2 regions of the Micromonospora sp. WMMD882 genome follow, and region 2 is predicted to be linked to the other one. Evidence: riboswitches for the same ligand, from Rfam matches in the RefSeq annotation. Region 2 holds a riboswitch; the other holds the start of a gene.
The links. A riboswitch is a leader RNA that binds a small molecule or an ion and turns the genes downstream of it on or off. The one in region 2 is predicted to bind cobalamin.
Positions count from the first base shown of each region.

Region 1: it holds a riboswitch for cobalamin, as region 2 does, so the genes downstream of both, O7606_RS03145 (prenyltransferase/squalene oxidase repeat-containing protein) here and O7606_RS15855 (ribonucleoside-diphosphate reductase subunit alpha) in region 2, are expected to answer to the same signal.

Region 1 covers NZ_CP114903.1:798,199-802,403, reverse strand. Annotated here, with positions in the region: gene O7606_RS03155 (ABC transporter ATP-binding protein) at 1-1,185, opposite strand, end outside; gene O7606_RS03150 (helix-turn-helix transcriptional regulator) at 1,314-2,108, shown strand; cobalamin riboswitch at 2,117-2,258, shown strand; gene O7606_RS03145 (prenyltransferase/squalene oxidase repeat-containing protein) at 2,355-3,440, shown strand; gene O7606_RS03140 (hypothetical protein) at 3,479-3,958, shown strand; gene O7606_RS03135 (prenyltransferase/squalene oxidase repeat-containing protein) at 4,014-4,205, shown strand, end outside.
Region 2 covers NZ_CP114903.1:3,798,215-3,802,419, forward strand. Annotated here, with positions in the region: gene O7606_RS15855 (ribonucleoside-diphosphate reductase subunit alpha) at 1-1,440, opposite strand, end outside; cobalamin riboswitch at 1,576-1,793, opposite strand; gene O7606_RS15860 (cold shock domain-containing protein) at 1,951-2,370, opposite strand; gene O7606_RS15865 (glycoside hydrolase family 43 protein) at 2,491-4,065, opposite strand; gene O7606_RS15870 (hypothetical protein) at 4,162-4,205, shown strand, end outside.

The DNA.
Region 1 (4,205 bases), 3.0 Mb from region 2:
GTCTACCGGCGGCGTCCGGTCTACCGGGCCGGTGGCCGCCGGCAGGTAGTCGGCGGCGCGGGTCATGAAGCCGGTGTAGTCGCGGAAGTGCTGCCCCTCGGTGTACACCCGGTCGACCTGGAAGGTGACCGCGGCCAGCGACCGCTGCGCGGTCTGGATCGCGATGACGCAGGTCGCGGCGGCGGCGAGGGGGATCTGCCCGTCGACGAGCAGCAGGCCGAGCAGCACGTAGACCACGGTGACGGCGACCCCGCCGGTCATCGCGCCGACCGTGGTGGTCGTGGTGACCCGCCGGGCCAGCGCGAGCTGGATACCGGTCTCGACAGCCATCACCCGGTCGTACTGGTCGAGCAGGAACTCACGCAGCCGGTAGGAGCGCAGCTCGGCGGCGGAGTCACGCTCGGCCATCAGCCGGTGCAGCAGCCACAGCCGCCGACGCCGGACCGAACCGGCGGCGTACGTCTGGTAGCTCAGGTGCCCGGCGCGCAGCGACGCCCACGCGTTCGGCACGGTGGCCACCAGCAGCGCGAGCAGCAGCAACGGGTGGATCACCAGCACGGCGACGGCCACGGCGAGGACGCCGCTGAGGCCGGCGAGCAGGTTCGTCGACGCCTGCACCAGGCCGGTGGTGGAGTCCGCGCCACGGGAGGCGCGTTCCATGTCGTCGGCGAACGCGTCGGCGTCGAACGCCTCCAGCCGTACTGCCGTGGTGACCTCGAACAGGCCCCGTTCGACCTCGCGGTCCACCTTGGGCGTGAGGCCGTTCTGCGCGTACCCCGTCGCGGCGGCCATCCCGGCGCGCAGCGCGGTCACCGCTGCGAGGGCGACCAGGGCCGGCAGCGCGGCGCGGACCTTGTCGGCGGTGGGCCCGCCGGCGAACAGCTCCACCAGCACCCGCTGCGCGGCGATCAGCCCGAACGCCGACATCGCGCCGGCGAACAGCGTCGTGACGCCGACGATCGTGGTGCGGACCCGGTCGGCCCGCCAGCTCACCCGCAGGGCGGCCCGGATCAGGCGCGGCAGCTCGGAGAAGACGGCGAACACGCCGGCCTGGGCACGGGCCCGCACGCCGGTCTCCCACCACATCTCGCGCAGCTCCGGCAGCACCGGATCGTCAGGCGTCGGATCGCCGGCCGCCGACGCGGGCGGGGCGGCCGGTCGGTCGGGGTGGCCGGTCGTGAACATGCAGGGACGGTATGCGCCCGCCGGGTCGACACGCCCGCAACGCCGGGCGACGACATTGTCGGCAGATGGTCACCCGGGGTGGTTACCGTGTCGGCTCATCGTGACCGCGGCGACCGGGGGTGGCGGCGATGGGTGGGCCCGACGAGATCACCGCCGCCCGCCGCGCGCTCGGCCGGCACCTCGCCCACCTGCGCAGGGCCGCCGGCCACACCCAGCACGGCCTGGCCCGGCTCGTGCAGTACGGGCGCAGCTCGGTGGCGAACACCGAGACCGGCCGCCAGCATCCCGAGCGGTCGTTCTGGAGCCGGTGCGACACGGTGCTGCGGACCGGTGGCGTGCTGGCCGCCGAGCACGACCGCATCGCCGGCCTGGACGACCGACGGCGACGCCGTCCGGCGGCCCGCGCCGACGACCACGCCGCGCTCTGGGAGCACCGGACGCACATCGACGCCCACCGGTCGGCGTTGACGGACACCGCCGACGCCGACGCCCGGTTGGCGCGCCTGGAGGACGAGGTGCGGCAGGCGGTGGCCGACCGGGGGCGCTGCCCGCCCGCCACCCTGGTGGCCCGGCTGCGTCCGCTGCGGATCTGCGTGGACCAGCTCATGGCCACCCGGCAGCATCCGCCGCAACGCGTCCGCCTCTACACCGCCGCCGCCCGGCTGGCCGCGCTGCTGGCCGTCCTCGCCGTCGACCTGCGCGCCGTCCCGGTCGCCCGCGCCTACGCGGCCGAGGCCCTCGACCTGACCCGGGCCGCCTACCGGACCGAACCGCAGGCCAGAGCCGTTCACCGGACGGAACCGCAGGCCAGGGCCGCCTACCGGGCCGAACCGCAGGCCGGGGACGGGCCGCCGGGCAGGCCGGGCCGCGGGCCCGACATGCCGTCACCGTCCGCTCGCGACAGACGACGCGTTGACAGGTGACGGCCGCCCGGCAAGACTGTCGGCACAACTGCATCGCGTGTACGTGCGGGGGAAGTCCGGTCGAAGTCCGGCGCTGGCCCGCAACGGTAGGCCGTCGAGGTGACACCTCGGTGGCGAGCCCGAATACCCGTCGTACCCGCCTGTCCGCTCCCCCACCCGTCGTGGCCCACGGGTCGGAGTCCCGATCGCGCGCCGCTGCCGTTGGTCGGGGTTTCTGACGACCGCCGGGCCGGAAAGGCGCTTCCGATGGTCGTCCGCCTCAGCCGGCACCACCTGCTCGCCCTGTTCTGCGGCGTGTTCTCCGCCGTCACCCTCGCCGCGCCCGCCGTCGCCGTTCCAGCCGTCGCCGGCTCTGTCGCCACCACCCCGGTCGCCACCGTCGAGCGGACGGGGGTGACCCGTCCGGACGCCGCCGCCGGGTGGCTGGCCCGCCAACTCGTCGACGGGGAACGCTTCGAGACCGTCTTCGACGGCGTCGCCTACCCGGACCAGGGTCTCACCCTGGACGCGGTGTTCGCCTTCGCCGCCGCCGGGGTCGCCGACGACCACGGCGCGCGGGCGCTGGCCTGGGTCACCCGGCCGGACGTCCGCGACGGCTACCTCGGCGACGGCGACGCCGAGGCGTACGCGGGCGCCACGGCCAAACTCGCGCTCGCCGTCGCGGCGCGCGGCGGCGACCCGACCGACGTGGGCGGGGTGGACCTGGTCGACCGGCTCCGCTCCCTCCAGCAGCCCGGCGGACGGTTCGCCGACCGCTCGGCGTACGGCGACTACAGCAACGCGTTCAGCCAGTCGTTCGCGATCCTCGCGCTGCGCCGTACCGGGCCGGGCGTGCCGCCGGAGGCGGCCACCTGGCTGGCCGGCACCCGGTGCGCCGACGGCGGCTACCCGCTGCTGCCGGCGCAGCCGACCTGCGTGTCGGACGTGGACGCCACCGCGCTGGCGACGCAGGCGCTGCGGGCGGCCGGCCGCTCCGCCGACGCCGACGCCGGGCTGGCCTGGCTGCTGTCCGTGCAGCGCCCCGACGGCGGCTTCGCCAACGGGGCCGGCACGGCGAACGCGAACAGCACCGGGCTCGCCGCGCAGGCGCTGCGCGCCGGGCACCGCCCGCTGGCCTGGGCGCGGGCCCGGGGGTTCCTGGCCCGGCTCCAGGTGGGCTGCGCCGGCGCGCCGGCCGACCGGGGCGCCGTCGACTTCGACGGGGGCGCTTTCGACCGCGACACCGCCACCCGGGCCACCGCCCAGGCCGTCCTCGGCCTGACCGGAGTCGGGTACGACCACGTGTCCAGCGCCGACGCCACGGTGGGCGCGCCGCTGCCCACCTGCCCGTGAGCCGTCCCGCCCACCGCCGCTCCCGTCCAGGAGGACCCATGTTCCGTACCACCGTCCGAGCCCGACTGGCCGGTCTGCTGGCCGCCGTCGTCGCCGCCGTCACCCTGACCGCCGTCGAGCCGACGCCACCGGCGGCGCAGGCCGCCGCCTGCACCGGCGCCACCGGGGTCACCGTCGTGGTGGACTTCGCCGCGCTCGGTGGCGGCGTCCAGGTCGCCTGCGCCCCCGGTGACCCGGCCACCGGGCTGGCCGCCCTCCAGACGGCCGGTTTCACGGTGACCGGCACCAGCCGGTGGGGGCTGGCGTTCGTCTGCCGGATCAACGGCAAGCCCACCGCCGCCACCGACCCGTGCGTCAACACCCCACCGGTCACCGCGTACTGGTCGTACTGGCACGCCCCCGCCGGGGGCGCCTGGTCCTACAGCTCCTCCGGCGCGGGCAGCTACAACCCGGCCCCGGGCAGCGTCGAGGGCTGGGCGTTCGGGGCGGGCGCGCCGCCCAGCGTCCCCGCTCCCTGACCGTTAACCCCGGACGTGCCGGGGTCCTGACCCACCACTGCGTGAAAGGCATCCGATGCCCCTGTCCCGGCGTCCCGCCACCGGCCTCGGCGTGGTCGCGGCGACGACCCTCGCCGCGTTCTCCGTCCTCCCGTCGACCGTCGGGGCCGCGCCGGCCCCGACGGACACCACCGCCGGGCGCGCGGCCGCGTCCTGGCTGGCCGGCGAGTACGCCGACGGGGCGCTGCCCGGCCCGTTCGGCGGTCAG
Region 2 (4,205 bases):
GTAGTTGATGTCGATGACCCGGTCCAGGAACACCACCGCGGTACGGACCGTGGCGCGCAGCTTCTCCCAGTCGACGCCCTCGGCGGTGACGTGCGCGCCGAGGTTGACCGAGCCGAGGTTGCACACGGCGGTCTCGGTGTCGCTGTTCACCTCCAGGATCTCGGTGCACAGGTTCGACAGGTGGATGGTGTTGCCGGGCGCGCCGGTCTGGTTGGAGAGCCGGTTCGAGGCGTCCTTGAACGTCATCCACCCGTTGCCGGTCTGCGCCAGGGTGCGCATCATCCGCCCGTACAGGTCGCGGGCCTGCACCGTGCGGACGGCCTTCTTCTCGGCCGCCCGGTACGCCTCGTCGAACGCCTCCCCGTACAGGTCGGGCAGCTCGGGGGCGTCGGACGGGTCGATCAGCGACCACTCGCCGTCCGCCTCGACCCGACGCATGAACTCGTCCGGGATCCAGTTCGCCAGGTTCAGGTTGTGGGTGCGCCGGGCGTCCTCGCCGGTGTTGTCCCGCAGCTCCAGGAACTCCTCGACGTCCGGGTGCCACGGCTCCAGGTAGACGCAGGCCGCGCCCTTGCGCCGGCCGCCCTGGTTGACCGCCGCCACCCCGGCGTCGAGGGTCTTGAGGAACGGCACGATGCCGTTGGACCTGCCGTTGGTGCCCCGGATCAGCGCGCCCCGGCCGCGTACCCGGGACCAGGCGATGCCGATGCCGCCGGAGAACTTCGACAGCTTCGCCACCTGGTGGTACCGCTCGTAGATCGAGTCCAGCTCGTCGCGCGGCGAGTCGACCAGGAAACACGACGACATCTGGGTGTGCCGGGTGCCCGAGTTGAACAGCGTCGGCGAGCTGGGCAGGTACGCCAGGCTGGACATCAGCCGGTAGAAGCCGACCGCCTCGTCCGGCGTCCGGGACAGCCCGCACGCCACCCGCAGCAGCCAGAACTGCGGCGTCTCCACCACCAGCCGCGACTCCGGGTGCCGCAGCAGGTACCGGTCGGCGACGGTACGCAGTCCGAAGTACTCGAAGCGCAGGTCACCGGCGGGGTCCACGGCGTCGTCGAGCTGCCCGGCGTGCGCGGCCACGAACGCGGCCGTCGCGTCGCCGATCAGCCCGAGGCCGTGCGCGTACCGGATGGACTGACTGAAGCTCGCCACCTGCTGCCCACGGACCTCGGCGTCAACGTACGCGGCCAGCAGCCGGGCGGCCAGCTTCGAGTACTGCGGCTCCTCGCCGATCAGCTCCGCCGCCGTCTGGATGGAGAGCCGGTCCAGCTCGGCGGTGGTCGCCCCGTCGTACAGGCCGCTGATCGTCTTCGTGGCCACCCGCAGCGGGTCCACCTGGTCCAGGTCGCCGACCCACCGTTCGACCGCCCGGACGATCCGGTTGACGTCCACCGGCTCGGTGTCCCCGTTGCGTTTGCGGACCCGCATCACCGTCATGTCCCCTCCATCACGCCTGTCGACGAGGCCGACGAACGCGCGGGGACAGACGCCACTGGCCGCCGCAGGGGCGCGCCGGCCGTCCGGCCGGCTGATGGCGTCGGCCGTCCCGCGCGGCCTCCGACCGCCGCGCGCGGCAGCGCACGGCGCGCTGGCAGGTCTTCGGGCTCGCGGGCCGGACCGGTCCCCCGGTCGCCTACTGGCCGTCGCTTCCCAGGCCGTACGGCCCAGTGCTGTGTGACGGCGGTCGTTCCCACTCACCGCTGCGGGGCAGCCCCGGACTCGCACCGGGTTCCCTCTTACCCCGGACGCTCCCGTGCGGGAACGCCCGAACCAGCTACGCGAGCACTATATATGGTGCCGACACAGCGAAGGCAACACCAGATGTCGACGCGCCCGGTAGGCGATCGGTCACGCCCCGATCCCGCCGTGGGCGCGGACCAGCCATGCCCCGACCCGGCCGTGGGCACGGGCCAGCCACGCCCCGACCCGGCCGTGGGCGGGGACCGGTCAGGCCTCGACCCAGCCGTGGGCGCGGGCCCGCTCGGTGAGCGTCTCCCGGATCGCCGCGATCTGCGCGCCGGTCAGCGTCGGCACCCGGGTGATCAACGACTCGGTCACCTCGGTCATGAACTCCAGCGGCGACAGCACGTCGCACAGGCCGTCGTCGTCCTCCCGGGTCGCCCGCACGGCGCCCGGCTGACGCTCCACCCGGGGCGTCGGCGTGTCGAGGATCCGCACGCTCGCCGCCTTCAGGCCGCGCTCGCCCTCCTCGACCTCGTACTCCACCCGCAGACCGGAATGGACCTCGTGCCGGCGTTCCCCGAAGTCGTTCGCGTGGACGAAGACGTCCTCGCCCCCGGCGGACGGGGCGATGAACCCGTAGCCACGCACGTCGTCGAACCGGATCAGCTTTCCTACCAGCGCCACAGCAACCCCTGCCCCCACACGCTCACCACCACCGACCGGACCCGACGGCCAACCCGAGCGGGCCCCGGACCATTGGACCATGCCGCGCGCCCGCCCAGGTGTCCGCCCGGCCGGAACACCTCAGATCGCCCCGCCGTCCCGGGGCGTCGGGTCCCCGTCCCCGTCTTCGGGCTGGTAGTCGAACCAGTCGAAGTGGACGCTGCCGGTGGCCGCGTACATGCCGATCACCCGGCCGGTGAACCCGCCCGCGACCTCCGTCGACAGGTACCTTCCGTCCAGCTCCGCCAGCACGTCGAACGTGCCGTCCGCCGACTCCACGCCGAACCGCAGCACGTCCGGCTCCTTGCCGGGATGCCAGTCGCCGGGCGCGGGGGCCAGCACGTCGACCCGCAACCGGACCGGACCGGCCGGGACCGCCCGGGTCGCCACCGTCGCCAGCACCGACCCGATCCGGACCAGCACCCGCGCCTCGCCGTCGCCGACCTCGACGCCGTGGTGGTGCCGCTCGTCCAGCCGTACGACCAGCCCGCCGCGCCCGCCCGCCGGGTCGACCAGCGTCCGTACCCGGCAGGACGGATGCTGCTGACGGCGGCCCAGGAACGTGACGTCCCGCTCGTCCATCGACGCGCCCCGGGCCCGCAGCGTGAGCCAGCCCGGCCGCTCGGTCGTCGACCAGCTCTCCGCCGGCCGGGACCGCACCGACACCCAGCGCGGGTGCAGCCCGACGGCGTCGAAGTCGTCCCGGGCCGGCGGCTGCGGCGTCGGGCGCGCGGGCCACGGCGGGGCCGCCATCACCGGCTCGACCCCACCCACCACCGGCCAGCCGTCGACCCAGGTCACCGGGGCCAGGAACGTCTCCCGGCCGAGCACGTGCCAGCCGGGGGTGCCGCCACCGGGCCGTACGCCGAGCAGCACCAGCCACCACGAGCCGTCGGCGGCCTCCACCAGGTCGGCGTGGCCGGTGTTCTGGATCGGCCGGTTCGTGCCCCGGTGGGTGAGGACCGGGTTCGCCGGGCACGGCTCGTACGGCCCGCCGGGGGCGGTGGCGCGGGCCACCGAGACGGCGTGCCCGCGTTCCGTGCCGCCCTCGGCGATCAGCAGGTACCAGTAGCCGCCGACCCGGTACAGGTGCGGGGCCTCCGGGGCCTGCGCGCCCGGCGCGCCGGACCACAACCGGCGCGGCTCGCCGATCGTCCGGCCGGTGCGCGGGTCGATCCGCACCTGCTCGATCCCCGCGTACGTGCACCAGCAGTCACCCTCGTCGTCCCAGGTCAGGTCGGGGTCAATGCCGGGGACGCCGGGCAGCCGGACCGGGTCCGACCACGGGCCGGCCGGATCCTCGGCGGTGACCAGCAGGTTGCCGCCACCGTCGGCGCAGTTCGTGACGATCAGCCAGAACCGCCCGTCGTGGTGACGCAGCGTCGGCGCGTACACGCCCCCGGAGGACGCCGTGCTCGGCGGCAACGTCAACTGGCCCGGCCGGTCCAGCACGTTGCCGATCTGCTCCCAGTGCACCAGGTCCCGGCTGTGGAAGATCGGCACCCCGGGGAAGTACTCGAAGCTGGAACAGACCAGGTAGTAGTCGTCGCCGACCCGGCAGACGCTCGGGTCCGGGTGGAAGCCGGGCAGCACCGGGTTGCGGAACGTGCCGTCGGGCCAGCCGTCCGTGGTGCCGCGCGCCTGGGCCATGGTCATCGGAGCCTCCCCGGGATCGAGACGGTTTGAGCAGCTTGGAGCCGTGGGTACGCTCCCACACGATCAGCCGACCGACCCAGGAGGCTCCTCGTGATCATGGCTTTGCTGCTCGACCTGGCCAACATCGTCGGCGGATTCCT